3 regions of the Bacillus sp. GB_SG_008 genome follow, and region 1 is predicted to be linked to each of the others. Evidence: riboswitches for the same ligand, from Rfam matches in the RefSeq annotation. Region 1 holds a riboswitch; each other region holds the start of a gene.
What was found. Region 1 has a riboswitch for thiamine pyrophosphate ahead of tenA (thiaminase II). Riboswitches for the same ligand answer to the same signal wherever they lie in the genome.

Region 1 (11,110 bases):
TATGCAGATGATCAGGCGGGTGTTGCCTTAAGTGAAATATCAGAGGATACAAAGTAAAGAATAGAATATTTTATGCTAGTCTTTATCTCGCTATTCGCGGGCAGTAATACTCCCATCTCAAAATTTAGCAGAAAGCAAATTATATAAGGGGTAAACTGCTAGCATGTCCCCGATTGGTTTCACTAATAATCCGTGGGGGATAAAGCCCTCACGGATTAAAGTTATACTTTATCCCGCTATTTGCGGGCAGTAAGACCCCTACCTCAAGATTTAGAAAAAGCGAAGAAGATAGGTAGGAGATGAAGAAAACCTCCACTGATGGAAGTTTCGCTTTATGTAAATTACTTTTGAAATTATTGTTAACAACTAGTATCATATGAAAAAAATGGTATACTAATAAATACAAAGTCTTATATATTATTTTGAATATAATAATATTATTATTAATATAATAATGGGTTTATTAACATGAAAGTATTTGATCATACATATAGAAAACGGGGGGGAATTATATGACGATTATGCAAACTGAACCTAATTGGAATTTGGTTACGGATGCGTATGAAAAGCCGGAAAATTTTGCGGATTTACTCTCTTTGCTTATACCAAAGCGTCCAAAAGGAGAAGGAAAAGAACGAACTATTCTGGCTTGGAAAGAAAAAGAATTTTATAAGAAAGAAAATTTAATTCCTTTTATTTTATATGGAATGAAAAAAATACATAATTTACCAAAGTTTCATAAAGATGAAATGCCAACTTTAGTTCGAATTGTTCGTTTATGTCAAGAAGTGGGATGGTATCAACAAGCTTATCGTTTTATGGTTGATGAAGGATTAGAGGAGTTCGTACAAACATCTCTAGATTATGAATCATGGGATGTGTTTACACAAGTAGTTGCTTGGAATTATTTAATTATAAAACAAAAAGTTGCTGAGTTAGACAGCAATGATTACTTTATTTGGGAAAGAATTAAATTTAATGTAGAGTGTATTGAAAAGTATAAGGCACTTTTGTCGCATAAAGAAATGTTGGAATTTATGTTTCTATATCTTTGTAAACAAGCAAAGACATTATCAAGAGAGAAATTAGATGAAAACCTAATGGGTTTAGCAGTATATTGTAATACATATATTTATGATTTATACACACTAGATTTATTGAAAAAATATAGAAAATGCACTGATTTCTTAACATATTATGAACCAAGCCGAGCTGTTGTAGCATGCCAACATGCGGTGATTGCACAAATATCAGATCATCTTAATCCATTAAAGACAACTCATGTTGATGATTATTTATTTGTTATAAAAGAAATAATGGAATATATGTCATTTGAATTTATGAAAAAATATGAGCATTTTATTGGAAAATTATTATCATATGTTCCATTTTTCGAGATGATTCAAGTTCCACAACATGCATATTATTGTGAAGAACTCATGTATATATGTAAAGGAATAGGGTATAAAGAGGAACTACTACGTGATTATATATTTATACAATTACCAAATTGTTTTCCTTCCTTTATTAAGCAATTTTTAAAGAATAAGCGCTATGCTTCAATACATGATATTTTATTTTACTGGTGTAGCGATGAACAGCGTATGAACTTAGAAAATAAATATAACTTAAGTTTTATTTATGAAAAATATGCGTGCGGATAAAGTGAGTTTTCCACTAATTTGATGCTTTTCCAACTAATGGTTACATAAAGTTCATTTCTTTGAGAAAGCATACTTTGTCTAGTAAATAAAAAGAAATAGCGTAGAATACAAATAAGGATTCCACTTTATGTGGAATCCTTATTTAATAGTAAATAAAAAAAGAAATTATTATGAGAGAAATCATGCCATATAAAAGGAATTGGCCATTTTTATTTTCTTTAATACCAAAAAATTCATTCATTCTTTCATATAAGTCTAAAAACGATTTTGTTAGACTAGCTTTGGATAAGCGTTGCACCATTTTCCCTCTTTCTATGTTTCTTGATATTGATGTTTACGATGTTCTGGGACATATATATATTGAGATACTATAAGAAGAATAGTCATAAAGAATACAGGGAAAATTGCGGCGGCATTTAGGCCATTATAAATAATGTTTGTTAGTAAAGAACTTATAATGAACAGTGCAGTATATATGTGTGAAATATGGCGTTTTAAACGAATTTTGAATACTTCCATCAGCACTTCACAAGCAACGAACGTAATAGCGATGCTTAAAAATACAATGTTTGTGTTGTAAATTAATAAGCAACAAATGAGACCGAAAAATGCTAAATACTCAATAATTAATGGGATATTGCGTGTCATCTTACATCACCTAACTAGGAAAGGAAGCGGATTTACTGCATTTGTTTTTTCAAAATTCCATTCCCCGTTATGTAATTCAAAATGTAAGTGTTGACCAGTGGAATGTCCTGTATTTCCCATATAACCGAGCAATTGGCCCGTTGCTACGTTATCGCCCACTTTAACTGCACGATTTTTCATGTGAGCATATACAGTTGTATATAAATTCCCATTTATATGATGGGCAACAAATACAACATTTCCATAGCTTGTAGAATAGTACGACTTAACAACAGTGCCAGGTGCAGAAGCTTGAATTGGAATATCCCCTGTTGCCGCAAAGTCTATGCCATAGTGCATCTGTCCCCAACGTACATCAAATGTTGAGCTCACGTTCCCTTGAACTGGATATTTAAATACAGCTGGAATAGATGGTTTAGCTTGTTGCTGCTGTTGCTGTTGTTGTCCTTGCAATATATATTGTTGTCCAACATAGCCATATCCTGATCCGTAGCGAATTTTATACCATGTGCCAACCTTTCCAACGACTTGTACTTGTGTTCCATTCTTTAAAGAACCAATAACAGCCGTATTTGTTCCTGCACCGCTGCGTACTTTTAATGCTGGAGTAGCAACATAATAAGAGCTTCCGCCTTGTACCGTAACTCCTTTTACTAACGGCTGAGTTCCGTTAGATAAAAACTCTTTCTTTACATAGCCATTTGTTCCGTTATGTATAATTTTATACCATCCATTTTCTTCTTCTTGGACAGTAACAAATTTCCCATTTGGTAATACATCAATAATTTCAGATTGCGTATTTGGTTCAGAGCGAACGTTTAATGCGTCTGAATTAACGATATATTGCTGCTTACTATTGCTTGGTTTTGTTAAAGAAATTGCTTCTTTTTTTACATAGCCAGTTTTATTTTGAGTTTGAATTTTATACCATTCTTCTGTTGTTTCAAGAATTGTAACGGGAGTGTCACGTACAATGTTTTCAATAACGGAATCTGTTGTTTTAGGACTATTATATACTTGTAATGTATTCGTTTTTACATAACCAATTTTCGTTTTTGGTTTTTGCTGCGCTTCTACAGTTTGTACAGTGGAATCTGTCATAGACGGGAGTAAAGAAGCAACTGCTACAGTAGCTGCTGTCATTGCTGCGGCTTTCATATTCATATAATTATAGGCCTCCTTATGTAATAAATTGTTATATTCAAAATTATAATATAACAATATTAAACTTGATTTGTGCGCATAGAAATGTAGTATTAAAAATAAATGAACATTTTCCTATACTATAAAGTCCCATAATAAAAGGATAGCAGATTTATCACTATTATGGAAATAGATAGAAGAAGTTTGCGTTTTTTGAACTTACAAAATACATAGAATGATATTTTATCTCGCTCAAAGCGTTGATATTTTAGGGAGAGGCTTTAAGATGAAAAACTCCCGTAAGACATAGAGTGACTTAACTAACCATTTTTTGGTTAAAATTACCGTCAATGGAAATTTGACTTTATAACTCAAAAGAGTTGCCGATGAGATATGGCGATGGTATACTGACTATGTTAAATGAATATAATGCTAGGGGGGCTAGTGTTGCTAGCTGAGAGTAAGACATATAGTCTTTGACCCTTGAACCTGATCTAGATGATGCTAGCGTAGGGAAGCAATTTGGACGATATACATAACGTCCCCGTTTCTTTGCGTATAGAAACGGGGATTTTTTATTGAAAATTTTATAGAACACCACTAGGGGTGCTTGTAAGCTGAGAGAGGTAGAAACCTTAACCCTTATAACCTGATCTAGGTGATACTAGCGTAGGGAAGTGGAAACAACAAATGAAGTTTTCTTTTGTTTGCTGTAACCACTTCTTATATAGAGGTGGTTTTTTATTTGGATACATATATATAGGAAGGGGAAATTTAGATGACATTTTGTGAAAGGTTATTTGAAAAGGTGCAGCCTGTTTGGGAAAAGAGTCATAATCATCCATTTGTAACAGGGATGGGAGATGGAACGTTAGAGAAAGATAGATTTCAATATTATATTGTTCAAGATTATTTGTATTTGTTAGATTACGCAAAATTATATGCAATTGGTGTTGTAAAAGCAACAAATCCAAAAGTAATGGCGAAGTTTGCTGAACAAATCGATGGGATTTTAAATGGAGAAATGACGATTCATAAACAATATGCAAAGCGTTTAGGAATTTCTGTTGAAGAAATGGAATTAGCAAAGCCGTCTGCAATGAATCTAGCATATACAAACTATATGATGTCTGTATCACAAAACGGTACACTTGCTGAGTTAATTGCAGCGTTGCTTCCGTGTATGTGGAGTTATTGGGAGATTGGAAAGCGTTTGAATGATATTCCAGGAGCACGCAACCATGAATTTTTTGGTGAGTGGATTCAAGGGTATAGCTCTGAAGAATACGGAAATCTTTGTGTATGGTTAATTGATTTATTTAATGAAATTGCAATTGGAAAAGCAGAAGAAGAACTAAATCGTTTAGAAGAAATCTTCTTATATTCCAGTCGTTTTGAATATTTATTCTGGGATATGGCATATCGTAAGGAGATGTGGGGTTTTGAGGAGCAAGAACATACTACAGTTTCATAACGTTTCCTTTCATTATGATGAGAAGCAGATTATAACGAATCTTGATACTACAGTACAAGAAGGGGAATTCGTTAGTATTATTGGACCAAGTGGCTGCGGGAAAAGCACATTGTTTCGGCTCATTACGGGACTCGAAAAAGCAAGTGAGGGCACTATTGATGTGATAGGAGCAACCGATCACCCTGTCGGTTATATGCCACAAAAAGATATGTTACTCCCGTGGCGAACAATTATTGAAAACGCAGCTTTGCCTCTTGAATGCCAAGGTGTGAAGAAAAAAGAAGCACAAATGAAAGCACAAGAATTGTTGGAGCAGTTTGGACTGCAAGGGTATGAAAATAAACAACCAAAAGATTTATCAGGCGGAATGCGGCAACGCGTCTCTTTTATTCGTACGTTGTTAACTGGCGGAGATCTTTTACTATTAGATGAACCATTTAGTGCACTTGATGCATTGACGAAAGCATCTCTGCAAGAATGGCTGTTTGAACAATGGAAACATTGGCGAAAAACAATTTTATTTATTACACATGATGTTGATGAAGCGCTTTATCTTTCCAATCGTATTTTTATCGTAACAGAGCAGCCCATTACATCATTGACGGAACGGATCGTACCTCTTGGACAAGAACGATCTCGAAAGGATTTACATCGTCCAGAAATGCTGGCATTAAAAGATGAACTCATTGGGCTGTTACAAAGGCAGGTACTTGTATGAAAAGAATTGTAGATTATGTTCCAGCTTTTATTGTTACTGCTATTTTTCTTATTGTTTGGGAAGTAGGAGCACGGATTCTCGATGAAATGTACATTTTACCATCCCCAAGTGCCATTGTTCAAAAAATGTGGGAGTTACGGGATATATTGCTTACGGTACATTTACCAGCAACGCTTTCTGTTACAGTTATCGGTATTGTCATTTCCATTGTATTAGGTGTTGGTTTAGCAATGGTGATGAGTATGAGCTCATTTGCTGAGAAAGCATTTTATCCACTACTAGTTGCTTCACAAACGATTCCAATTACAGCTTTGGCACCATTATTTGTTTTATGGTTTGGCTATTCTATTTGGAGTAAAGTTGTTGTCACAGTACTCATTACGTTCTTTCCAATTGCAGTGAATACGTATGATGGCCTTCGCAGTACGAAAAAGGAATGGGAAGAGCTTTTGATTACATATGGTGCAACAAAAAAGGATGTTTTCTTAAAATTGAAATTACCATCCGCACTTCCATACTTTTTCTCTGCTTTGAAGGTGGCCCTGCCGTTCAGTGTTATCGGGGCAGCAATTGGAGAATGGCTTGGAGCGCAAGCGGGACTAGGGTATTTTAGTAAACGAATGATGACACAAATGGATGGTGCGGGTGTGTTTGCACCAATTGTTTTATTGTCATTACTTGCTATTTTCTTTGTATTACTTGTTTCTATATTAGAGAAGAAGTTTATTAGTTGGAGGAAGCATGCATGAAATTATTAAAACGCATTTTTGTGTTTACATTATTAATTGCGATGATTGCTGGGTGTTCTAGCAATTCGGCATCAGAAAAGGAAAAAAGTGAAAAAAAGAAAAAAGGTGAAAAAGAAGTAACTGTAATGCTCGATTGGTATCCAAATGCAGTGCATAGCTTTATTTATGCAGCAATTGAAAAAGGATATTTTAAAGAAGAAGGTATCAAGGTAAATATTAAATTCCCTTCAAATCCAACTGATCCATTAACGTTAGCAGCGGCAGGAAAGGTAACGGTCGGATTATATTATCAGCCTGATGTTGTTATTGCTAGAGCGAATGAAAATATTCCAGTGAAGTCTATCGGAGCAGTTGTTCGCTCACCTTTAAACCATGTCGTATCGTTAAAATCAGCTGGCATTTCTTCTCCAAAAGATTTGGAAGGAAAAACAGTTGGATATTCAGGAACACCGTTAAGTGAAGAGTATTTAAAAACGATGGTTAAAGAAGATGGTGGAAATCCAAATAACGTAAAAGTAGTTGATGTTGGCTTTGATTTAGTACCGGCTCTTACTACGAAAAAAGTAGATGCTGTAACAGGCGCATATATTAACCATGAAGTACCAGTACTGCGCCACGAAGGTTTTGACCCAGCATATTTTAACCCAGCAGATTACGGTGTACCGAATTATCATGAACTTGTATTTGTAACAGGCGATAAAACATTGAAGAAAGATAAAGAAACATTGCAAGCTTTTTTACGCGGGGCGAAAAAAGGTTACGAATTTATGAAGCAAAATCCAGATGAAGCATTAAACATTTTATTAGACCATCAAGAAAAAGAAAATTTCCCTCTTATTCCAGAAGTTGAAAAAGAAAGTATGAACATTTTATTAGATAAAATGGAAACGAAAGATGAACCATTTTTATCAGATACAGCAGATTCATGGGAAAAACAAAATAAGTGGTTGAAAGAAAAAGGGATGGCAAAAGAAATTGTTCCTGCAAATGAGTTGTTTGAGAACATTTTAAAGTAGGCGAATTTATATGAAAGATGAGCTTCACGTCATATCAAATGGTCGTATGCCGTTTGAAGAGTTAGCAAATATAGCAACTGAGATTGAAAGTGAAATAGATTATTTGCACATTCGTGAGCGGGAGAAAAGTACGAAAGAGTTATATGAAGGTGTGGAAAAGCTCTTAAATAAGGGCTTTCCCTCTTCTAAGCTTGTAATCAATGATCGGATTGATATTGCAATTTTATTAAATATTAGACGTGTACAGCTTGGCTATCGCAGCGCTGATATGAGATCTGTCAAAGAAAAATTTTCTTATTTACATGTTGGTTATTCTGTTCATTCACTTGAAGAAGCGATTGTTGCTTTTAAAAGCGGTGCGGATTCTCTTATGTACGGGCATTTGTTTCAAACAAACTCCAAAAAAGGAGTTCCGCCAAGAGGATTAGAAGAAATTACAGAAATGGCAAAACATTTAACAATCCCAATTACTGCTATTGGAGGGATTACTCCTAATAATACAGCAGAAGTACTTGATACCGGGGCTACTGGTATTGCAATTATGTCCGGAATTTTAAGTGCAGTAAAACCGAATAAGCAAGCGAAATTATATAAGGAAACGATACGAAAGTGGGCGAGGAATCATGAAAAAAATATATGATGTTGCCATCGTTGGCGGCGGTGTAATCGGAAGTTCAGTTGCACATTTTCTTGCTGAAAGAGGCTATAAAGTTGCCATCATTGAAAAACAAAAGATTGCTTCTGAAGCTTCTAAAGCAGCGGCCGGATTACTAGGTGTACAGGCGGAATGGGATGAATATGATCCGCTGTTTGAATTAGGTAGGCAAAGCCGCGCGATGTTTCCAAAGCTTGCAAGTGTATTGCGTGATAAAACCGGAATTGATATAGGATATGAAGAAAAAGGAATTTACCGTATTGCTCAAAGTGAAGAAGAGAGCGTACGGCTTCTCCATATCATGAAATGGCAGCAACAAACAGGAGAAGAATCACATTTTATCTCAGGTGAAGAACTGCGTGAAAAGGAACCATGTTTATCCTCTTCTATTATTGGAGCCGTATATCATCCAAAAGATGGCCATGTGATTGCACCTGAGTTGACAAAAGCATTTGCTCACTCTGCTGCGATATCTGGAACGGATATATATGAAGAAACTGAAGTGTTTGATATTCAAATTAAGGATAATCAAGTAACAGGATTATTTACAACAGAAGGAACAATCTCATGTGAAAAAGTAGTAATTGCCGGAGGTTCATGGAGTACAAAACTACTAGAATATTTTCATAGTGAGTGGGGCACATACCCTGTTAAAGGTGAAGTTGTTGCGGTGCGCAGTCGTAAGCCACTGCTACAAACCCCTATTTTTCAGGAGCGATTTTATATTGCACCAAAACGCGGTGGACGCTATGTCATTGGGGCGACAATGAAACCTCATACATATAACAAAGCTGTGCGTCCAGAAAGTATTACTTCTATATTAGAGCGTGCTTATAGTATCCTTCCAGCATTAAAAGAAGCAGAATGGGAAAGTGCATGGGCAGGATTACGTCCGCAATCGAATCATAGTATGCCGTATATTGGTATGCATGAAGAAATTAACGGGTTATATGCTTGTACTGGCCATTATCGAAATGGAATTTTATTAAGTCCAATTTCAGGCCAATATATGGCTGATCTTATAGAAGGAAAGCAAGATAATCGTTTATTAGATTCATTGCTTTCACAATCTATTTAGTAAGGAGATGAAAGCTTGAACTTAAAAATTAATGGTAGACAAGTAGAGGTACCAAGTGAGGTTAAGACGGTAGCTGATTTGCTTGCTCATTTAGGATTAGAGACAAAAATTGTTGTTGTAGAACGCAATCAAGACATTTTACAAAAAGATGATCATCAAGATACATCTGTTTTTGATGGAGATCAAATTGAAATTGTAACATTCGTAGGAGGCGGTTGATTATGTTAAATATTGGGCCATTTACTTTTAATTCTAGATTGTTATTAGGAACAGGGAAATTTTCCGATTTTGATGTACAAAAGAAAGCAATTGAAGTATCAGAAGCAGAAATTTTAACGTTTGCGGTGCGTCGTATGGATATTTTTGATGCAGAGCAACCAAACTTACTAGAAAAAATTGACGTAACAAAGTATACACTTCTTCCAAATACAGCAGGAGCAAAAACAGCAGAAGAAGCAGTGCGCATTGCGAAACTAGCAAAAGCATCAGGATTATGTGACATGATTAAAGTAGAAGTGATCGGTGATGATAAAACGTTATTGCCAGATCCAGTTGAAACGTTAAAAGCATCCGAAATGCTATTAAAAGAAGGGTTTATTGTTCTGCCGTATACGTCTGATGATGTTGTGTTAGCACGTAAATTACAAGAATTAGGTGTCCATGCAGTTATGCCAGGAGCATCACCAATTGGTTCTGGTCTTGGTATTGTAAATCCATTGAATTTAAGCTTTATTATTGAGCAAGCAACTGTTCCAGTTATTGTTGATGCTGGTATCGGTAGTCCAGCTGACGCAGCGTTTGCGATGGAATTAGGTGCAGATGGTGTTTTACTGAATACGGCTGTTTCTGGAGCGAAAGATCCTGTGAAAATGGCAGAGGCAATGAAGCTGAGTATTCATGCAGGTCGGTTAGGTTTTGAAGCGGGACGTATTGCACGTAAGCGCTGTGCAACTGCAAGTAGCCCGTTAGAAGGAATGAGCATTCTTGAATAGTCGATATTCCCGTCAAGTATTGTTTTCTCCAATTGGAGAAGAGGGACAGCAAAAAATAAGAGAAAAGCATGTATTAATTATCGGTGCAGGAGCACTTGGAAGTGCGAATGCAGAGATGCTTGTTCGTGCTGGAATTGGCAAAGTAACGATTGTTGATCGCGATTACATTGATTGGAGTAATTTGCAGCGTCAACAGTTATATTGTGAAGAAGATGTACGAAATAATTTACCCAAAGCGGTGGCAGCAAAGCGCCGCTTACAAGCTATTAATAGCGGTGTAGTTGTAGAAGCCTACGTACAAGACGTAACAGCAGAAGAACTAGAAGAGTTTGTTACAGGGGTAGATCTTATTATCGATGCAACAGATAATTTTGAGACCCGTTTTATTGTAAATGATATATCACAAAAACATTCGGTGCCATGGATTTATGGAGCCTGCGTCGGTAGTTACGGTCTTTCTTATACAATTTTACCAGGAAAGACACCGTGTTTATCTTGTTTATTACAATCTATCCCGCTTGGCGGAGCGACATGTGATACTGCAGGGATTGTTTCACCTGCTGTATCCATCGTTGTATCACATCAAATTGCAGAGGCATTAAAGATTTTAGTAGAGGATTATGAAGCCCTTCGCGATGGACTCGTTTCATTTGATGTATGGAAAAATGAATATTCATGTATGAATGTACAGAAATTGAGAAAAAAACAATGTCTATCATGCGGAGAGGAAGCAGTTTATCCGTATTTAAGTAAGGAAAATACTTCTAAGACAGCTGTTTTATGCGGCAGAAATACAGTGCAAATTCGTCCGCCATATAAAGAACAGTTCGATCTTTCTATGTATAAAAATCTGTTACAAGATCGTGTAATGGATTTAACCGTTAATCCGTATTTATTATCGTTTTCTGTTGATGATAAACGGCTAGTAGCATTTCAGGATGGCCGTGTGCTCGTACATGGTACAAAAGATATT
Region 2 (11,110 bases), on a different contig from region 1:
AAGATTCGAGAGAGAGGTGAAGGGAATTTTCATACATGAAATGTCATTCCAGTTCTATCAATTAAGTTTAGATCGGGCGAATTATAATGGAATGAAAGCAAGACCGTCTTTTGACGGTCTTGCTTCTTATTTTTCTTTAATTCATGACTCCAACAAATACCCAAACAAATTATTTCGTATTAACGAGCTGTGACATCTTTAGCTGCTTCAGAAATACGGTCAACTGTTGCTTTTCCAGCATTTTCAACAGCATCAACTGCATTTTGTACTGCATCGCTTGCTGCTTCAATTCCGCGTTTTGTGTTATTACGCCCTGCATCAATGGCAGATTGAGTTCGATTTTGCTCAGTCATTTTTTGTCCTCCTAAAATCAGTTTTCGACCTTAGTATAAGAAAATGTCATTTTCCTATTCATACATTAGAAAAACTGCCAATAATCTGGGGTGTGTAACCAAAAAATCCCGTCGGAACACGTTCATCATTTACGGTTGCAGCTCTTTTTTATCCCGCCCAAACAGCCGGTAAGAAGTCAGGCAAGGAAGAGAGACAAACCGTCTGTAAGGACCCGATTGGTTTAACTAATCCTCAACGAGAAAACCGTTCGTTGAGGAAAGTTTCACTTTATTTTAGAAACCTGTAATCATATCACATTTTGTGAAAGGATGAACAAAGAAAATGTGAAAAAAATTCGAAAATAGCATTGTAAATACAGGGAAATATGATAAAGTAGAATTATCAAATATTCATGAAAACGTTTTCTGTAAACGTTTTATTTTTTGGACCTAAAGGTCTGATGACCTGGTTGTCTACTTATAGGATTATAAGTACATGAAAAAGAGACATTAGAAGGGAAGAGAAACTATGAGCACATGGACACAAGTTTATGATCCGCTAGGTAACATTTGGCTTTCGGCAGCAGTTGCAATGATTCCAATTATATTTTTCTTCTTAGCGTTAACAGTTTTTCGTATGAAAGGCTATGTTGCAGGGTTCATTACAGTTTTATTAACAGTTATAATTGCACTTTTTGTTTATAAAATGCCATTTACGATGGCGATAGCAGCAACGGGTTATGGGTTTGCTTATGGATTATGGCCAATTGCGTGGATTATCATCATGTCAGTATTTTTATACAAAATCTCAGTAAAAACGGGACAGTTCGATGTCATTCGTGCATCTGTTCTTTCTATTACAAATGATCATCGTCTACTTGTCATTTTAATCGGCTTCTCATTCGGTGCATTTTTGGAAGGAGCAGCTGGATTTGGAGCACCAGTAGCAATTACAGCAGCGCTTCTTGCAGGGCTTGGTTTAAACCCGTTATACGCAGCGGGGCTTTGCTTAATTGCAAATACAGCACCGGTAGCATTCGGAGCGATGGGTATTCCAATTTTAGTAGCTGGTCAAGTAACAGGTATTGATCCTCATAAAATAGGAGAAATGGCTGGGCATCAATTACCGCTTCTATCATTATTTGTTCCATTCTTTATTGTATTCTTAATGGATGGATTAAAAGGTGTAAAACAAACGTGGCCTGCATTACTTGTAGCAGGCGGTTCGTTCGGGATTACGCAGTTTATTACAGCAACATATCTTGGGCCTGAACTCCCGGATATTACATCAGCACTAGTGAGTTTAGTGAGTTTGGCGCTATTCTTAAAAGTATGGCAGCCAAAAGAAATTTACCGTTCTGGAAAAGGACAAGCAGAAGCAGCGGCGACGGTAGATGCTGGTTCTACAATAAATTTAACAGCAGGAAAAGTTTTGAAAGCGTGGTCACCATTTATTATTTTAACGATAATGGTTGTAATCTGGAGCCAAAAATTCTTTAAAGCTTTATTTGCTCCAGGCGGTGCACTTGAAAGCTTAGTGTTTAAAATTCAAATTCCGGGTCTGCATAATTTAGTGATGAAGGCAGAGCCAATTGTTAATAAACCAACACCATATGAAGCTATATTAAAGATTGATATTTTATCGGCAACAGGAACAGCAATTTTGATTGCATGTATTATTACAATGTTTGTTTTGAAAATGAGTCCAAAACAAGCAGTGGTCACATTTAAAGAAACGTTGAAAGAATTGAAAATGCCAATTTTGTCAATTGGATTAGTACTTGGTTTTGCGTTTATCGCAAATTACTCAGGACTTTCATCGACATTGGCATTAGCGTTAGCAGGAACGGGGAAATTCTTCCCATTCTTCTCGCCATTCCTTGGATGGCTTGGGGTATTCTTAACAGGATCAGATACATCTGCAAACGCATTGTTCTCAAATCTACAAGCAATTACAGCGCAGCAAGTAGGCGTAAGCGAAGTGTTGCTTGTTGCAGCGAATACAACGGGCGGTGTAACTGCTAAAATGATTTCACCGCAGTCCATTGCAATCGCATGTGCGGCAGTTGGACTTGCTGGAAAAGAATCTGACTTATTCCGTTTCACAGTGAAACATAGTTTATTCTTCGTAACAATCATTGGTATTATCACATATATTCAAGCTTATTATTTAACTTGGATGATTCCTTAATAGAAAAAGGGGTGTCTCTTATGATGAGATACCTCTTTTTGTTATTTTTAATTTTAGGATGGAAGATGTACGGTTTTAACGTGATGTAAATTAAAATGAAAACGCTGATTACGTGCTGTAATGAGTTCAATTTGGTTGTCGGTTACTTCAGCTAATTTGCCAATTTTATAACTCTGTATGCCTAGATCAAGTAAAACGATATGTTGTTTTAGTTTTTTCATTTGCTCAGAAAATGTACGTGCAAGTGTAATCTTTGAAGCTGGCGATAAGAGTTTTGTATTTTCTAGTCCGTAAGGCGTTTCTGCTTCCTTATACGGAACGATATATTTTACGTGATGAAAGGGGATGTATAACATTTGATAGACAGGTGAGAGGAAGATAAAATAGTCATTCATAATATGGGTAACATATCCATGTAAGAAGTGTTCATGTGATAGCGCAAGTTCAATAAATTGTCCTTTTGCCACTTGCAATGTTTTTCGCAGTGAAATAGTGGATTCACTTGATATTATGTCTGGCGGTAGTAAAGATTCTGGAATTGCTAGGTTATCAAGTAATGAAGAATCGATGCTTGGGGTTAAATGTTGAATGTGTAAACTAGAGATATACATGTATTTTTCTCCATCATACAATACAATAATATCCGAGCCTTTATCAATCATAATTCCTTCAAATGGAATAATTTCCCTTGACAATGTCACTTGTATGGGCTGATTAATATATTTTTGTAAATGAAGCATAATAATCACCTTTCTCGTAATTACATAATCTCCTCCTTCTAACATAGTGGAAGGAGGGAGATGTTTTAAGATGTGAAGATTAATTTAACCCAATAATATAAACATAGCAGTGTAAAAATGACGGTTGGCGGAATGACAAGAAGTGTAGTTTTTATATAGGTATCCCAACCGATAGTTACTTTTCCTTTTTTCACAATATACATCCACATTAAGCTTGCTAATGTACCAATCGGGAGTAATAATGAGCCCATGTCACTACCGATGATGTTTGCAAGATAAATGGTTTTCAATGTAATAGGATCTAGTCCCATTTCGGTGAGTTCAATTGTGCCAATCATTAAGGCAGGATGGTTATTAAAAATGTTAGAGAGGATAGAGACTAGGCCCCCCATAACAAAAGTGGCATGAAATAAACTACCAGTGATGATTGGCTGAAATGTAGTGATGAGCAGGTTGGTTAAGCCGATGTTATTAAGTCCATACACAATCACGTACATAGAAAATGCGAAAATTAAGACATACCAAGGTGTTTTTTTAATCATATCATGAGGTGGAAGGCGCAGTTTGTACCATCTCCACCCGAGTAAAATAACGGAGCCAATGACTGCTACAATGGCGATAGAAAACTGAAAGAAAGATGCGATAAATAAGCTGATACGAACGCATAAAACAAATAATAGAATTCCAAGCATAAACCTTGTTCGCTTACGATTTTCATCAATTGCGGGACGTGGTTGCAGTGGGTGAAAGGATTTTTTAACGAAATTTTCATCTAAGTATGTCGACAAGACCGGGAGTTTTTTAGGGATTTTTTTCCGAAACACAAGGAATAACAGAAACGACATAAAAAGGAGACCTAACGTAGCGGGAACAAACATCATGGCTGTGTGCATGTATAAGTCCATATCAATAATTCTCAAGGCGATTAAATTCACAATATTGCTTACACCAATCGGCGCGCTTGAGGCAGTGGCGATGAGTGCACCACTTAGTAAGTAAGGTATTTTTTGATCATGTGTGAGTCGCAAATGGTGTAACAAAAGCAGTAAAATGGGAGTTGTAATTAAGATGCTACCATCGTTATTGAAGAATAATGTCATGAGAAAACAAAGAAGATTTGTATACCAAAAGAGGCGAATACCAGAGCTTTTTGCTTTTTTAGCAAGTTGAACGGCGCACCAATAAAAAAAGCCGAAACTCTCTAATACGATTGCCATAACAATGGTAGCCATAATTGTTATGGCGGCGCCAATAATTTTTGAGCTAATATCACCCAAGTCGGTAAGAGAAACTGTACCGCTTAAAATGACAATTACTGCACCAACTGTTGCTGGAATTGCTTCATTCATCCCTTTGGGACGCCAAAAGATGATGAGCGTGGTTCCGAGAAAAGCGAGTATGGTTATTGTAGATTGTAGGTTTATCAACTCTTTCACCCCTGTTCTTATCGTGAAAAGTTTACATAAGACATACGTCCTGCACTGGCTTATATTCTATATGTATGAAGTGCGGATTCGGCTTGTACTGAGTGAAATACCCATTTTTTGAATAAGGAAAAAAATAATATAAATACCTTTGCATTTTTTTGACAATGATGTATGATAAGAGCGTAGTGAAAATTTAATCAGTGATAAACTAGGGGTGCCCAAGAGCTGGGCTGAGAGGGAAGCGTGTTGAAGCTTCTTAACCCTTTGGACCTGATCTGGTTCGTACCAGCGGAGGGAAGTTAACGGCTTTACATAACAATGCCTTATGTTGCCAGGTCCTATTCTTTATTATGGACCTGGCTTTTTTATTTGAGCATATACTAGCCGCTAGTTCTCATCCTGGTCATAAGAAAAGTGGAGCCAACTGTTTAGACGCAAGGGTCTAGGCGGCGAAACTGAATCTAAAGAAAAGCGGAGGTTACTTCGCTAAGACACAGGGGAGGAAACACATTTATGAAACAATCTGTTTCAGCTGAGCAAATTGAGTTGAAGTCAAGTTTACCGGGAAGTAAGAAGGTATATGTAGAGGGTACGCGTGAAGATATGAAAGTACCGATGCGCGAGATTGCACAAAGCGATACAAACGGTGTAACAAATCCATCTATTCGTGTGTATGATACGAGTGGTCCTTATACTGATCCGGATTACAAAGTGGAATTAGAAAAGGGGATTCCAACGCCGCGCCGCTGCTGGATTGTGGAACGTGGAGATGTAGAAGAGTATGAAGGTCGTGAAGTGAAACCGGAAGATGATGGTGTAAAAGTAGCAGCTAAACATACGCCTGTATTCCCGCAAATGGGACGTAATCCGCTTCGCGCAAAAACTGGGGAAAATGTTACGCAAATGCATTATGCGCGTAAAGGTATTATCACAGCAGAGATGGAATATGTGGCGATTCGTGAAGGCGTGGAACCAGAATTTGTACGTAAGGAAATTGCTGAAGGTCGTGCCATTTTACCGGCAAATATTAATCATCCGGAAGCAGAACCAATGATTATCGGGCGTAACTTCCATGTGAAAGTAAATGCGAATATCGGGAACTCAGCTGTATCATCGTCGATTGCAGAAGAAGTAGAGAAGATGACATGGGCAACACGTTGGGGCGCAGATACAATTATGGATCTTTCTACTGGGAAAAACATTCATACGACGCGTGAATGGATTATTCGTAATGCGCCTGTACCAGTTGGAACAGTGCCGATTTACCAAGCGCTTGAAAAAGTAAATGGGATCGCGGAAGATTTAACGTGGGAAGTATACCGTGATACGCTAATTGAACAAGCAGAGCAAGGAGTAGATTACTTTACAATTCATGCTGGTGTACTGCTTCGTTACATTCCGCTTACAGCAAAGCGTGTAACAGGAATTGTATCACGCGGTGGTTCGATTATGGCCCAGTGGTGTTTATATCACCATCAAGAAAACTTCTTATATACACATTTTGAAGAGATTTGTGAAATTATGAAGAAGTACGATGTTTCCTTCTCTCTTGGAGATGGATTACGCCCTGGTTCAATTGCGGATGCAAACGACGAAGCTCAATTTTCTGAGCTGGAAACATTAGGAGAACTTACGCAAATTGCTTGGAAGCATGATGTACAAGTGATGATTGAAGGCCCAGGACATGTACCGATGCATTTGATTAAAGAGAATATGGATAAAGAACTCGACATTTGTCATGGTGCACCGTTCTATACGCTCGGACCGTTAACGACAGACATTGCACCGGGTTATGACCATATTACTTCTGCGATTGGAGCAGCGATGATTGGTTGGTTCGGTACAGCAATGCTTTGCTATGTAACACCAAAAGAACATCTTGGCTTACCAAACAAAGATGATGTTCGTGAAGGGGTTATTACGTACAAAATTGCCGCGCATGCTGCTGACCTTGCAAAAGGTCATAAAACAGCACATCAGCGTGATGACGCTCTTTCTAAAGCGCGTTTTGAATTCCGCTGGCGTGATCAATTTAATTTATCATTAGACCCTGAGCGCGCAATGGAATATCACGATGAAACATTACCGGCAGAAGGAGCAAAGACAGCGCATTTCTGCTCAATGTGTGGTCCGAAGTTTTGCAGTATGAGAATTTCGCATGATATTCGTGAGTATGCAAAGGATAATGATTTAGAAACGACAGAAGCAATCTCAAAAGGTATGAAAGAAAAAGCAGAAGAGTTTAAAGAAACAGGCAGTCAATTATATCAATAATTAGAAAGCATCTTTCTGAACACCTCTTAATCTATGATCATGTGTACCCTAACCTAATATAGATGATAGTCCCCCTGCTGAGCGAGAGCAGGGGGATTTTGTTATACTTTACATAAAAAGCAAGGGAAATCAGAGGGGTAAAAATGAAACAGAAAATTGTTCCTGCTACTGCATTTATATTACAGATTCTTTTTGTTGTTACATTCGTTTTTTTATTGTCACCGAATTATGAGAAACAAATGGATATTATCATAACAGCTGTCAGCACGTTATTTCTTGTGTTTAGTAGTTTTGGCCTTTCTGTATATTCATTTGCGAAGAAGTGGTACCCGAAATTATCGTTTTTCTTTATGATTACATCATGCATGTTGCTTGCTTATTTTATCTTGGCTTTTATTCTTCCCGAGGCGGGGATTCCGCCTTATCTCTGTCACCGATTTACGGAGCGTTAGTATTAATAGAAATAGGAACCTTCCGTATATATTTTGGAGGGTCCCTATAAGGTGTTTTATCCCGCATTAATGGGCAAAAACGAGCTGCACCCAGTAGTATAGGAGGAAGAGTGTTACGATTGTTGTGAGTGGAATGACAATTAAGGAGACACTCAAGTAATCTTTCCATTTTACTTTGATTTTATTTTGTTTCAAGATATACATCCAAATAAGGGAAGCAAGTGTACCAATTGGTAGTAATAATGATCCCATATCGCTACCAATGATGTTTGCGAGGTAGATTGTTTTGAGGGTAACAGGATCTAATCCCATTTCCGTTAAAGTAATGGTTCCAATCATTAAGGCCGGATGGTTATTAAAGAAGTTGGATAGAATTGAAACGAGTCCACCCATCATAAAGCTTGCATGTAATAAACTTTGATTTACGATTGGCTCACATACTTGTACAAGCCAAGCTGTTAATCCAGCGTTATGAAGCCCGTAAATAATGACGTACATGGAAAAAGCAAATATGAGAATGTGCCACGGTGTCTTTTTTAATATATCGACTGGATTTGTTCGTAAATAATACCATCTCCAGATGAGTAGAACGAGAGAGCCAATTACGGCAACAATTTCAATCGGAATCGCAAAGAATGAGGCAACGAAAAGAAGACAACGCATAAGGAAGACAAACAGTAACACTTTTAACATAAATTTTGTGCGTTTGCTTTTTGTATCAACAGAATCTTTCCCCTTTAATGGGTGAAAGTGTTTTGTGAAAAAGACTTCTTCAATGTCATAAGCGGATGTTGGTAGTTTTTCCGGTAATTTCTTTTTCACAACTAGGTACATGAGCCATGACATAAAGATAAGCCCTAACGTTGCAGGTACGAACATCATTGCTGTATGCATATAGAGTGTCATATGAACGATGTTTAATGCGATTAAATTTACAATATTACTAACGCCAATTGGAGCACTAGAAGCAGTTGCAATTAATGCACCGCTTAATAAATATGGAATTTGTTGTTGTGGTTTTAATTGAAGGTTTTTCAAAAGCAGAATTAAAATTGGTGTGGTAATTAAAATACTGCCATCGTTATTAAATAATAGCGTCATGAGAAAACAGAGTAATTGAATGTACCAATATAGACGGTGCCCGGAACCTTTTGCTAAGTTCGCGAGCCGGGCTGCTGCCCAGTGGAAGAAACCAAAACTTTCTAATATAACGGCCATAACGATTGTCGCGATGATGGTGATAGAGGCGCCGCCGATTTTACTAATAATATCGGCAATGTTGCTGCGTGTTACAAGACCGGTAATAATGATAATCCCCGCTCCAATTGCAGCTGGCCATGCTTCGTTTATTCCTCCTGGCCGCCAAAATATAACGACCATGGTGATGACAAAAACAAAAAGTGTAATCCAAATTTCAATACCCATAGCTAGCCTGCCCTTCTTGATTCTTTAGTTTGAACAAGAATATTTCTACTTGTCCACGACCTTATATTTAATCATATTCATATTCTTAAAAGAAGGTATGGGGTATTACACTAACTATTGTAAATATGTGCGTTTGGTACTTTGAGGAAAAGACCTAGTATATAGGGAATTCTAAATGAAAATAGGCACATATCCAGTATGTGCCTATTAGGTATTTATAATAGAAAGGTTATTACAGGCATCTACCTAGTTTTCTTTTGGTAGGTAGACGTGGATGAAAATATGCTACTTATTTCGTGGTAGATGATGTTTGACTAAGAATTTTGTTATCAGTATGGGTATTTGTAATACTGTCTGTAAGAGCCTGATTGGTTCAACTAACCTTCTGGAAAAAACGTTCCCAGAAGGAAGTTTCACTTTACCCCGCTCAAACGGCTGGTAAGAAGTGAACGCAGGAAGAAGAGCAAACCAGCCGTAAGAGCCCGATTGGTTCAACTAATCCTCAACGAGAAAACCATTCGTTGAGGAAAGTTTCACTTTACCCCGCTCAAACGGCTGGTAAGAAGTAACTACAAGAAGGGGAGCAAACCAGCCGTAAGAGCCCGATTGGTTCAACTAATCTATCGTGAGGAAAAGCGTCTCACGATAGGAAGTTTCACTTTATTTTAAAAAAGTTCGATCTTTCAAGAATAAGTTCCAGAAGAAGATGAAGCCTGGTAATAGTATTGCGATACCGACTGCATAGAGAATGAGCAGCGCATAAAACGTTTCTTTCGTTGTAAAACTTGTGAACACAGTCACTTCTGGATAAATAATATATGGAAGGTGTGCAACGCCGTAAGCGTAGCTTGCAAATCCATACTGGGCAACGACAGAAAGAACAGCAATGCGCGGCCAGCCGAGTGTTTCATGTTTTTGGTTTGTCCACCAAAGGGAGGAATAGCCAATGATAAAAAAGATGATCGAGATTGTAAACCATTTGAATTGTTTAATTAATCCTTCCATGAGCCAATGTGTTTCTGGCTCCATTACGACAAGTGCGACGATGGCGGTGACAAGCGTTGCAGGACCGAGCACGATGGCGTTTCTCCGGTAGACACGATATGTATCTTCGGATCCTTGTTCTCTAGCAAAATCAGCGAGAAAGAGCGCTGATAAAAAGAGTTCTGATGTTAAACCAAAGAGCATGTACCAGTATACGACTGGACTTGATAATAACTTTCCATATAATAATGTTTCTTTGCCACCAGTAGTGGTAATGAAGGCTCCTTCTGTTACAGGAAGAACTGTAATTAAGAGAGCTGGAATTAATAGACCGGTAATGCCCGAAATAATGCGCATTATACGCTCATACTTTGGCAAGGAATAAGAAAACACCATAAAAGTACTACGAATTGTAACGAGTATGAGAATTAAGGTAACAGGTAAAAACATTGCGGTTGCGAGTGTAAATGCAGCTTTTGGAAAGAAGCCGAGAAACGCAACAACGACAAAGACTAGAAATGTATTTGTAACTTCCCATGTTGGGGACAAATAGCGATTAGCAAGTTTTCCGGCAAGTGTTGGATGCTTTGCATACACCATCCCCCAAAAGCCGGCCCCAAAATCAATTGAACCTAAAATACTGTATACAAAGACGACAGCCCAGAGAATGATAATAGCAATGCTTGCTTCAGGCATGTGAGTCCCCTCCGTTCGGTTGTAAGTCTTGCTTCAATGGATGGCGCCTAAAGAATGTTCGTAATACGAAGACAGTTAAGATGCCAAGTGCAATGTAAAGTACGACAAATACGACAAATAATGGCCCAACAAAGTCGGCGCGCGTTGCAGCATCTGTTGTACGTTGAAAACCGTAAATCGTCCAAGGCTGCCGTCCGCTACAGCTGAAAATCCAGCCACATTCAATGCCGAGAAGCATAATCGGACCGCCCGCAGCGATTGCCCCTAGCAGCCATTTTGGCAATTGCCCGCCTTTTTTTCGGTAAATGAAGTACCAATATCCAAGTGCAATTGCAGCGACAGCGAATGAAAATGTAGCTGCTCCAACCATTAAGTCAAAGAATAAATGGGTGTAAAAAGGAGGCCACGTGTCTGGTGAAAATTCATTTAATCCTTTTACAACCGTATTTGGAGAAAAACCAACTAACATACTTAACATGTTTGGGAATTCAATGGCGTATTTTAATTCGTGTGTTTCTGGATCGAGAACGCCTCCAACGGCTAGTGGTGCATGTGACTGTGTATGAAATAATGCTTCTGCTGCTGCCAG
Region 3 (11,110 bases), on a different contig from region 1:
TTTATTTTAATTCCGTTATATCCAATATGATATAATGGAATTGCGAATTAGTAAAGTATTATGTACAGACCATGCTATAATACTTACAGCATATGCAAGAAAGGAGATCGTTATGAAACGCATTTTCATCGGTATTATTCGCTTTTACCAAACATTCATTTCCCCAATGACGCCGCCAACGTGCCGCTTTCACCCAACGTGTTCTCACTACGGACTAGAAGCGATTCAAACTCACGGCGCATTAAAAGGAAGCTGGCTTACAGTGAAACGAATTTTGAAATGCCACCCGTTTCATCCAGGCGGATTCGATCCTGTACCAGAGAAAAAACAAAAAGATAATTAACCTTCGTAGCCATTTACAACAACGTCTAACTTTCCAGTGTCTGGATGAATAACAAGTCCATGCACAGGCACTTCTGTTGGCATAAGCGGATGGTTGTGAAGGATAGAAACACTATGCTCTACACTTTCTTCTACACTTGAGAATCCACGTAAAAACCTTTCTAAATCAATTCCAGAATAACGAAGTGTGTCTAGTTTCTCTTCTGAAATACCGCGCTCTTTCATCTTTTCAATCGTGCTGCTCGCTTGAATTTTAGCCATACCGCAATCATGGTGACCAACTACACACACTTCATTTGCACCAAGTTCATAAACCGCGACTAAAATGCTACGCATAATACTTCCAAATGGATGTGAAATAACAGCGCCAGCTACTTTAATAATTTTCACATCACCGTTACGCATGTTCATCGCTTTTGGCAATAGTTCTACAAGACGTGTATCCATACATGAAATAATAACCATTTTTTTATTCGGAAATTTTCCTGCTTCATATTCTTTATACTTTTTACTTTCAACAAATTCCTGATTATATTTCAAAATCTCTTCTAATGTTCTCAAAGTAAAACCCCCTATTTCTTCATATAAGTACAAACTAAGTGTATCAAAGAATGAAAAAAACAAAAAATATATTGCTTTATTCTAAAAATAAGATATTTTCAGATAACAGCCATAATTCTTCCATAATTCTCACACAGTTCTGTAACAACTCCCCCACACTTTGCTCAAATTCTCACTATAAACTATTTGTAGATAATGAAAAAAAGGAGTGAATCATTACTATGTCCGACGTTCTGTTACTGAGTCGTTTTCAGTTTGCAATTACAATCTTTTATCATTTCTTATTTGTACCGTTAACACTCGGACTTGTTATTTTAGTAGCATTTATGGAAACGCAATATGCGCGTACATTGAATCCAACGTACCGCAAAATGGCGAACTTTTGGGGTAAATTATTTACCATTAACTTCGTAATGGGAATTATCACTGGGATTACGATGGAATTCCAATTCGGAACAAACTGGTCTGAGTATTCCAAATACATGGGGGATATTTTCGGTTCTCCACTTGCGATAGAAGCACTTGTTGCCTTCTTCTTAGAATCTACTTTCATGGGAATTTGGTTGTTCGGTAAAGATAAAATTTCACCAAAGTTCCGTGCATTCTCTATGTGGATGGTCGCACTTGGAACAAATATTTCCGCACTTTGGATCATTACAGCGAACGGCTTTATGCAAAACCCTGTTGGCTATGTAGTCCGCAATGGCCGCGCTGAATTAAATGACTTTTGGGCACTAGTTACAAATCCATATGCGTGGCATATGTTCTTCCACACTGTTGTTGGTTGTTACATCGTTGGTGCATTCTTCGTTATGGCTATCAGTGCGTATCACTTACTACGTAAAAATGAGGTTGCATTCTTTAGAAAATCATTTAAGTACGGTTTAATATTCGGTTTATTTGCAGCAACTGCAACACCTTTCATCGGTCATGAATCCGGTGCTTTCGCAGCAAAAATGCAGCCTGCAAAAGGTGCAGCAATGGAAGCAGTTTGGGAAACCGGGGAAGGACAAGGCTTCTCCATTATTCAAATTCCTGATGTAAAAAATGAAAAAAACTTTGAAGCATTAACAATTCCAAAACTCGGCAGCTTCTTCTATACAAACTCATTTGATGGAAAAATTGTCGGTTTAAAAGATATTCCGAAAGACGAGCGTCCAAACGTGAATCTTGTTTATTACAGCTTCCGTTTAATGGTTGCACTTGGTACATTCTTTATGGCACTAACATGGTTTGGTTTCTATTTAATGCGAAAAGGAAAACTAGAAAACTCAAAACGTTTCTTAAAAATTACAATGTGGTCTGTATTACTTCCGTATGTAGCAATTAACGCTGGTTGGATTGTTGCAGAAGCAGGACGTCAGCCTTGGACAGTATACAAACTAATGCGAACAGCAGAATCAGTTTCACCAATTTCTGTACCGCAAATTTGGTTCTCTTTAATTAGCTTAATCTTGTTCTACACTTTACTATTAATTGCTGATGTATACCTTATGCTAAAATTTGCAAAAAAAGGTCCAGCAGCATTAGAAGAAACGAATCAAGGAGGTGTAGCTCATGTCTCATGATACACTTGCAATTATTTGGTTCGTCTTATGGGGCGTGATTTGGACAGTTTACTTTATTCTCGATGGCTATGCACTTGGTAACGGAATGATTTTCCCATTTGTTACGAAGGATCGCCAAGAACGAAATCAATTGCAGGAAGCAATTGGACCGTTCTGGGGCGGTAACGAAGTATGGTTAATTACAGCAGGGGGAGCAACATTTGCTGCTTTCCCAATCACATATGCAAACATGTTCAGCTACTTATATACACCGTTATTTTTAGTATTAATTGCTCTGTTCGCTCGTGCAGCAGGATTAGAATTTATGCACAAAGATGATTCACCAGTTTGGCAAACTGTTTGTAAATGGACGTATGCGGTTGGTAGTTTCTTAATTGCTTTCTTATTCGGCGTTACATTCGCTAACCTGTACTACGGACTACAAATTGGTAAACATGGCTATGAAGGAAACTTACTTAGCTTATTACATCCTTACGGTATTTTAGGCGGTCTCTTCTTCACTGCAATCTTTGTCGTATCCGGTGCACTTTGGGTTATGATTAAAACGACTGGTGAAGTATCAGATCGTGCTTATAAAATTGCCAAACCATTTTCGATGGCAGCAGCAACCATTTTAGCTATCTTCTACGTCGCAACGGCAAACCTTACAAACTTATTCCAAAACTTTACGGAATACCCTGTACTGTTTATCATCCCGTTACTTGCGATGTTAATGAGTGTCATCACAATCATTACGGTTTTCAAACGTAAAATTGGTTTAGCGTTCACATTTGTTTGCTTAACAATCGCCATGTTTATGGCAACTGGTTTTGCTGGCATGTTCCCAAGAATGTTGCCATCTCGCATTAACGATGCATACAGCACAACATTATTCCAAGCAGCAGGCAGTGAATTAAACTTAAAAATTATGTTCTTTGTTGCAATAGTCATGGTACCAATTGTTATTAGCTATCAATTATGGAGCTACACAATCTTTAAAGAGAAAATTCATAAAGACTCTGCAAAGGGATACCATTAAAATGAAAAAGAAGCCTATTAGCAGGCTTCTTTTTTATTTTAATATTGATATTCATTAAAAAAAAAATAGAGAACTCTTCCTATAAGTAAGTAGTTCAGTTTTTGTGGAGAAACAGTAGAAATATCATACCAATTATCCTCTTTCTAAATGACAATTAATGTTAATTTATACTAATGAATATGTTAACATTTATTTAAAATGAAGATTTTTCGGGGGTGCAAAAACTGGATATTAAAACTCGAACAATTATAACTCTCGTAGGTAGTTTCCTATTATTTGCTTTTGGCACATTTAGAATAATTATAGAGTCACTATCATCAACATCCTTGTTCGTAGCGTATATATTTGCTATCACTGGTTTTATTGGCATAATAGCTAATGGTTCAAAACTGAGAAAAATAAGGTAAGAAAAGAATGACTTTTTTCAAAGGAGATGATACTACCTTGAAAGATAATTTCATAACACTCTTACATTTGATTTCAAATCTTGAAATAGATGGCCGGTTTATTTTAGGGGTAGATGGGTTAAGTCGTTCTGGCAAAACAACACTTGTGAAAAAACTTAGCGAGGCTGTAAAAGAAAAGAATCTCCCTATCTATGTCTTTCATATTGATGACCACATTGTTGAGCGTAAAAAGCGTTACAATACCGGCCATGAAGAATGGTATGAATATTATTATTTACAGTGGGACATTACTTGGTTACGTGATCATTTTTTCGATAAACTCAGATTTTCGAACGATCTTATTCTTCCTTTTTATGACAATGAATCCGATACACAGAGTATTAAGAGCATTAAACTTCCTAATACCTGTGTAATCGTAATAGAAGGTGTTTTTCTTCAACGTAAAGAATGGAGAAGTTTCTATGATTATGTAGTGTATTTAGACTGCCCGCGAAATAAGAGATTTCTTCGTGAAAATGAACATACGCAACAAAACATTTCCAAGTTTCAAAATAGATATTGGAAAGCTGAAGAATTTTATGTAAACACAGAATCTCCTACAAAACTTGCCGATTTAGTTTTACAGGGATAATATTAAACTACTAAGAAATATGAAAAAAAAGCATGGATCATTTCTCCATGCTTTTTATATGTTATCTAGGAATCTCTGTACTACTTATTCACCACATGCTTCATATCAGGGCTACAAGCATTGGACTGACATGATTTATTAATGGAGCACGCTGCACATTTTCCTTTTTTACTTCTCTTTACAAAGTTAATTAACGTATATGCTGCATATCCAAAAATGACAGCTCCAATTAAAATATTAACTACCATTATGCAAACATCTCCTTCTAGAATCCCATCATAGATCCAACTTGGTATACGATTAGTGTTAATACATACGCAACAATAAGCGGATAAACAACAGAGAAAATAGTCCACTTAACTGATCCTGTTTCACGGCGAATTACCGCAACTGTTGCTAAACATGGTACATATAATAAGATAAAGAACATAAATGCATATGCTGATAATGCTGTAAAATGAGCTCCGATTATGTTTCCTAATACATCTTCTTTCACAGAATAAATAATCGCCATTGCGGAAACAACAACTTCTTTTGCTAAAAATCCTGTTAATAGTGCTGCAGCTGCTTGCCATGTTCCAAAGCCAAGCGGTGCTAGAATTGGAGCCAAGACGCCGCCAATCATCGCTAGGAAACTATCTCCCATATCTACACCGAATCCAGATGGACCAGCATAGTTTAATAACCAAATGACAACCGAACCGCCAAAGATAAATGTACCTGCTTTACGTACAAACCCTTTTCCTTTTTCCCACGTACTGCGCCATAACGTTTTTACTTGCGGCACACGATAAGGCGGAAGTTCAATTACAAAAATTGATTTTTCTTCTTTTAAAACCGTAATAGACATAATCTTTGTAACGACTAGCGCAAGTATAATACCAATGATATATAAAGAGAACACAACGATTGCTTGACTATGCGGGAAAAAGACCCCAGCAAATAATGCATATACAGGTAGGCGTGCTGAACACGACATAAATGGCGTCACTAAAATCGTAAGTAACCTCTCTTTATCCTGCTCAATCGTTCTTGCGGCCATAATGCCTGGTACGTTACAACCAAAACCAATGATCATTGGAATAAATGCTTTTCCATTTAGTCCAAAAAACTCCATAATACGATCCATTACAACGGCAATACGCGCCATATATCCAGAGTCTTCCAACAATGAAATAAAGAAGAACAATACAAAAATTTGCGGAACGAATACTATAACTCCACCGACACCAGCAATCACGCCATCTGTAATAAGCGCTCGAATAAACTCAGATGCCCCCATATTAGTTAGAGCTGTCGTTACCCAATCTGTAAACGGACCGCCGACAAATGCATCAAGTTGATCAGATAGAGGTGTCCCAATCCACGTAAATGTAACCTGAAAAATGAAATACATGATTCCTAAAAAAATCGGAAGTCCCCAAATTTTATGTGTAATTAATTTATCAATTCGTTCAGAAAAAGGAATGCTTCCTTCTTTTTCATGACGAATGACACTTGTTTTCAACTTTTCAATATACGCTGCACGTACTCCGTACATATGCTGCTCCAGCGTTACATCCAGTTCTACTTCTAATGCAGAGCGAATTGCTACAAGTTCCTTATAAATAGGCAATTGATTTAATTCTTGTTCTACTACTTCATTATTGCTTAAAAATTGAAGTGCAAGCCATCTTGTATGCTCATAATTCGCTTGTTGCAATTTATCCATAACTTGCTGAATTCCTGCATCTACCGTTTCACCATAAGAAAGAATAAATGGCTTCTGTTCTACGCGATCACTTTCGTGAAGAGAAGTTAACAATTCCTCGCAGCCTTTTCCGCTCCTCGCAATAACCGGAATAACTGTTACACCTAGCATTTCAGCCAGTTTCTTCACATCAATGATAATTCCACGCTGCCTGGCAACATCTATCATGTTTAAACCAATTGAGATCGGCTTACCAAATTCTAATAATTGCAAAGTTAAATGCATATTACGCTCGAATTGAGAGGCGTCTACAATGTTTAACATATGATGAAATTCGTCAGTTAATAGGAATTGTGTAACAACCCCTTCATCACGTGACACAGGGTTTAAATCATATACACCTGGTAAATCTATTAAAGTTCCCTTCTTATCTTTTAACTTACCAATCTTTTTTTCTACAGTTACTCCGCTCCAGTTCCCCACATATTCATAAGAACCAGTAAGCGCATTAAATAATGATGTTTTCCCCGTATTTGGATTCCCCAGTAAAGCAACCTTATTCACGCTAATTCCACCTTTATCATTTTCGCATCACAATGGCGAATAGAAATTAATTGCCCGCGGCATTCTAATGTACACGGACCATTAAACATTGCCTTTTGTTTTACACAAAGTTCGCAGCCTTCAGCAAATCCAAATGAAGCTAAACGACGTTTTAATAATTTATCAAGAGATTGTAAATCTTTCACACGTACTTTTTCATCTATATTCATATCAACTAAGTTCATAACTTCTCCCCCTTGGAAGATAACGATAATTATTATCAATATCAATCATATCATGAATTTTTGAAAAAAAACTATACAATATGATGTGAATTTATTAATATTTTTGTACAATTTCAGCATTTTTACGTTACGAAACAAAGTTATGTACGATTCATTTGTCATTCTTATCCATTTTCGTTACAATAAAAGTAACAATCTAAGAATCTCGTTGTCACAGGGGGAGCCGCGTCGCTGAGAGGGAACACATCGTTCCGACCCTTTGAACCTGTTAGTTAATGCTAACGCAGGAATTGTGCAAACGTATATACATAAATAGTTATTTGTAACTTGTATATTTCAATATCCCCCTATGATAGTGATTCTTTTTTTGTAACTTGGATGTAGGGGGAGCTATAAATGCGCAACACAAATTTACAATCGATGATAGAGGCAGCGATTCTCGCAGCATTTGCGTTAGTCATCGATATTTTACCACTATCTATTAAACTTCCAACGAGCGGTTCTATCTCATTTGCTATGATTCCAATTTTTATTATTGCTTACCGCTGGGGATTTAAAACAAGTTTCTTAAGTGGTCTCATTTGGGGATTACTACAAATTGTCGTAGGAGATGCCTACATTTTAACGCCAATACAAGCGTTTATTGAATACTTCATTGCATTTGCCTTTATCGGTTTTGCTGGATTATTTCATACACCAATCCAACAAGCACTTGCCAATAGACAAAGAACAAAAGCAATTACGTATATCATTATCGCTACATTTATTGGCAGCCTAGCTCGTTACTTCTGGCACTTTATTGCCGGTGTTATTTTCTTTGGACAATACGCACCAAAAGGACAATCTGCTGTTTTATATTCCTTCATCGTAAATGGCAGCGCAATGATTGGTTCTTTCGCATTATGTGCCATTTTACTTGTCATTTTATTTACAACAGCACCACGCTTATTTACAAGCGTGAATATGAATTATACAAACAAAAAAAAGATTGCTTAAATAGCAATCTTTTTTTGTGCCTCAGTTTCCCATGTTACTTTCCTAATGTGAATCTATGTGTCTTACCATTTCAGGAGTTTGAGAATGGAGTGTGTCTATCTCTCTCGGCTGCTCTCGTTTATTTTTACCGTTATGCTTATGAATCCAAGATTTCATCTCATTCCATAAAACAACTCTACGCATATCATACCCTATGTGCTGCTTCTTTATATTCTCTTTATAGCTATCATTCCATTTGTGCCACACAACTTTATCATGTGAATCTACCCATACTTCTTGTCGATCAACTACAGTTTTACAGCCTTCATTATTAGCTAGCATAATCATATCATTCTCTAATAATAAAGATAGAGCCGCCGAGTGCCTCTCCATTCCCCTACTCCTTTCTTTTTTAGTGCCTGCCTTTTTTCCCTAAAATGTATGTGCCTTACACATATGTAGTGTATACAAAAAAATCAGTACAAACTATCGATTTACCTTACAAAAAACCTTACAATTTTGTAAGGTTTTAATTGTAAATATTAATATATAAATATATAAACGCTATTACATAAAAATAATATTGCGTGCTTTCATTAATAGTACTCTCCTGTAAAAAATTTAAAGCATCTGTACATACAATCGAGTGCATATCCTGGTTGCTTTTACCCGTTCTTTCGTCTTGATGAAAACTCCCGCCACTTATATCCTGCGGATCTTGAAGTGGGGGTTTCTCGTGTATCACCTTCAAGAGATGCTTAACACAAGTGGAGTTGACACAGCTGCCTGATAGCACAACCCCTCTATTCCATCGGCAAATGCCTTTGGAACTGCTTTTTTTAAGATGTTATAGGCACCATTCACATCTGCGTTCAGTAGTTTGTTCTCCTTCGTACGATACAAGCCGCGTTTGATCCGTTTCCCACTGAATACAGGGATGTCTTCCTCACCGTAAGTCGTGATCGCATCATTGTCTAGAAAGGATGCCTTGCTTGTATACGATTCTTCCACTATTTGTACAGTAATACCTTTTCGTTTTGCTTTATAGGCGATCATTTCAATGAGTAGATTATGCGGGATATGGCAGAACGATTGATTCTGTCGTTTCCCCATATCACTGTTTTGTTTCCATGCTGTATTTTTCCCAATCACAATCATAGAAATCTCCTGTTGAATCGCCAACTGAACAATGTGGTGACTCATTTTATGGAAGAGGTCTTTTATCTTGAGAAACCGTTTCTCATGAAGCCTCTCTAAACGGTTTGATGTGTGTGGGCCTTCTTTTGCTTCTTTTCCATGACGAAGAATACCCAGTAAGCGAGCCTTTTGTTTGTTGTAGTATTGATTAATGCTTTTGATGACATTGCCCTTTACTAACACAGGAGTAGCCCCTGTATTCGTTATGATAGTTGCAATGTTATTAATCCCTAAATCAATACTAATATAACGGTTATTGTCTACATGCTCAGGCAATGGCTTAGATTGTTCTGTCACAATTTCCACCTTAAACTTCCCATAAGCAGGAGAAACACGTACCTCTTTCAAAATTTCGATATATCCGAACAATTTACCGATATTTAATTTTATGCTTGTTTTTGGAAAACGAATGTATTTCTCTTGAAGTTTACATACGTGATTCGTGAAAACAATTTCTTTCATAGATGATTTAATGTATTTGGGAATGCGAGGTCTGCCAGTAAAAGTGGAAGGATGTTTCTGATATGCTTTCATAGAAGCGAAGAATGATTTCCAGTTTTGATATAACTTCTTCATAACCGCTTGATTCGTTTGTGCTGGCAAGTTCATATAATCTTGTTGTTTCATCGTTTTAAACAAACAATCTAGAAAGTTATACGATAAGAAGGATTTCTCCTTTGTAGGGAATGCAAACAAATTACATTTGATTTCTTTTTGTTCTTTTGCGGGTTTTTCTTTCTCCCTTTGTACGCGTTTTCGATACGCACGAAGTTGATTTTCATTCATGATTTCAATATGTGCTTGTAATGTATGAAGAACTTCTTGTTGAAGTGGCTGTAAAGTTTTCTCTGTACATAAAGTCGTATACACTTGGCGAATGTAGAAGTTTGTTGTATTGTAGAGATTTTTTGCGTTTTGACACATTTCTAGGAAGTAGGAGTGTAACTTATGACCTTTCTTGATCCAAATTTGATAGGTTACATATTCTTTTTCTTTCGTCATGATTTTCACCTCCTTCTTTCCTTCATGATACTACAAAACAGCCAGAAAGAACATACATTCGTAATGTCGCGAAAATATTTTTACAAATGCGATGGCAATTCATCTCCCCCTAAAACTAGGCTATGCCCTGCACGTTTTGAAGATGGAGTTTTCTTGCCAATTTTTCGATAAAAATAAAATCATATGACTCTCCTTTTCTATTCAGTTCATTTAATCAATGGAAAGTCTATCACTTTTCTGCGTATAAAAAAAGTAGCACTTCTACTTTAAAGAAAATGCTACTTAAATAAGTAAATGACACATTTACTTTACCTTATTTAAATATCGATAGATGGTCGCTTCTGATGCTTTTAAATGTTTAGCAACTTCACTTACGCCGCCTTTAAGTAAAAATACCCCTTTATCATTAAGTTTTTTTATCCCTTCCATTTTTTCATCAGGAGACATTCTCTCAGGCGAAACTTCGTACTCTATTGAACTACCCCCACCTACCGCTTCGCGCTTGATGTGGGGGTCTTCTCGCCAGATATGATAAAACTCCTGTAATAAAGGAAAAATCGAATATTAAAAATGATAAAATAAGATGTCGTTCTCTTATTATCAAACGATTAAAAGACTTAATCTTTATAGTGAGAGAGTGCTAAGTTTTGAGTTCATCAAAGGCACTATCTTTTAAGAAATCAACCTCTGAGGAGGAAAAGGATGGATACTCCCCAAAAAAATAAGTGGTTTGCACTTGCAGTATTAATTTTAGGCGGAGGAGCAATTTTTAAACTTCCATTTTTAAAAGATGCTTTTTATATTCCTATGATGGATTATTTTCACTTATCTCATACCCAAATAGGGGTAATCTTATCTGTTTATGGGATTATTCAAGCATTTGGTTATATCGCATCAGTGTATATAGTAGACAGGTTTTCTAAGAAGAAAA

Region 2: linked by a shared signal. The riboswitch ahead of thiC (phosphomethylpyrimidine synthase ThiC) and the one ahead of tenA (thiaminase II) in region 1 are both predicted to bind thiamine pyrophosphate.
Region 3: linked by a shared signal. The riboswitch ahead of thiT (energy-coupled thiamine transporter ThiT) and the one ahead of tenA (thiaminase II) in region 1 are both predicted to bind thiamine pyrophosphate.

What each region holds. Positions count from the first base shown of each region.
Region 1 is NZ_JBPZSK010000011.1:107,159-118,268, reverse strand. Features, by position in the region: gene ACTDJC_RS20730 (CBS domain-containing protein) at 1-57, shown strand, start outside; gene ACTDJC_RS20725 (DUF3965 domain-containing protein) at 513-1,664, shown strand; gene ACTDJC_RS20720 (hypothetical protein) at 1,977-2,312, opposite strand; gene ACTDJC_RS20715 (SH3 domain-containing protein) at 2,319-3,476, opposite strand; TPP riboswitch at 3,880-3,988, shown strand; TPP riboswitch at 4,048-4,148, shown strand; gene tenA (thiaminase II) at 4,234-4,929, shown strand; gene ACTDJC_RS20705 (ABC transporter ATP-binding protein) at 4,898-5,647, shown strand; gene ACTDJC_RS20700 (ABC transporter permease) at 5,644-6,396, shown strand; gene ACTDJC_RS20695 (ABC transporter substrate-binding protein) at 6,393-7,412, shown strand; gene tenI (thiazole tautomerase TenI) at 7,423-8,052, shown strand; gene thiO (glycine oxidase ThiO) at 8,036-9,145, shown strand; gene thiS (sulfur carrier protein ThiS) at 9,161-9,364, shown strand; gene ACTDJC_RS20675 (thiazole synthase) at 9,367-10,137, shown strand; gene ACTDJC_RS20670 (thiazole biosynthesis adenylyltransferase ThiF) at 10,130-11,110, shown strand, end outside.
Region 2 is NZ_JBPZSK010000002.1:256,584-267,693, forward strand. Features, by position in the region: gene ACTDJC_RS06270 (hypothetical protein) at 180-353, opposite strand; gene ACTDJC_RS06275 (lactate permease LctP family transporter) at 862-2,523, shown strand; gene ACTDJC_RS06280 (DUF2642 domain-containing protein) at 2,577-3,263, opposite strand; gene ACTDJC_RS06285 (arsenic transporter) at 3,329-4,687, opposite strand; TPP riboswitch at 4,891-5,004, shown strand; gene thiC (phosphomethylpyrimidine synthase ThiC) at 5,204-6,964, shown strand; gene ACTDJC_RS06295 (hypothetical protein) at 7,108-7,416, shown strand; gene ACTDJC_RS06300 (arsenic transporter) at 7,483-8,841, opposite strand; gene ACTDJC_RS06305 (cytochrome d ubiquinol oxidase subunit II) at 9,502-10,521, opposite strand; gene ACTDJC_RS06310 (cytochrome ubiquinol oxidase subunit I) at 10,514-11,110, opposite strand, start outside.
Region 3 is NZ_JBPZSK010000010.1:56,917-68,026, reverse strand. Features, by position in the region: gene yidD (membrane protein insertion efficiency factor YidD) at 113-343, shown strand; gene ACTDJC_RS20015 (beta-class carbonic anhydrase) at 340-903, opposite strand; gene ACTDJC_RS20010 (cytochrome ubiquinol oxidase subunit I) at 1,125-2,471, shown strand; gene cydB (cytochrome d ubiquinol oxidase subunit II) at 2,461-3,489, shown strand; gene ACTDJC_RS20000 (kinase) at 3,934-4,527, shown strand; gene ACTDJC_RS19995 (FeoB-associated Cys-rich membrane protein) at 4,608-4,775, opposite strand; gene feoB (ferrous iron transport protein B) at 4,793-6,781, opposite strand; gene ACTDJC_RS19985 (FeoA family protein) at 6,778-7,005, opposite strand; TPP riboswitch at 7,212-7,313, shown strand; gene thiT (energy-coupled thiamine transporter ThiT) at 7,402-8,001, shown strand; gene ACTDJC_RS19975 (hypothetical protein) at 8,044-8,373, opposite strand; gene ACTDJC_RS19970 (RNA-guided endonuclease InsQ/TnpB family protein) at 8,728-10,179, opposite strand; gene ACTDJC_RS19965 (helix-turn-helix domain-containing protein) at 10,483-10,653, opposite strand; gene ACTDJC_RS19960 (MFS transporter) at 10,882-11,110, shown strand, end outside.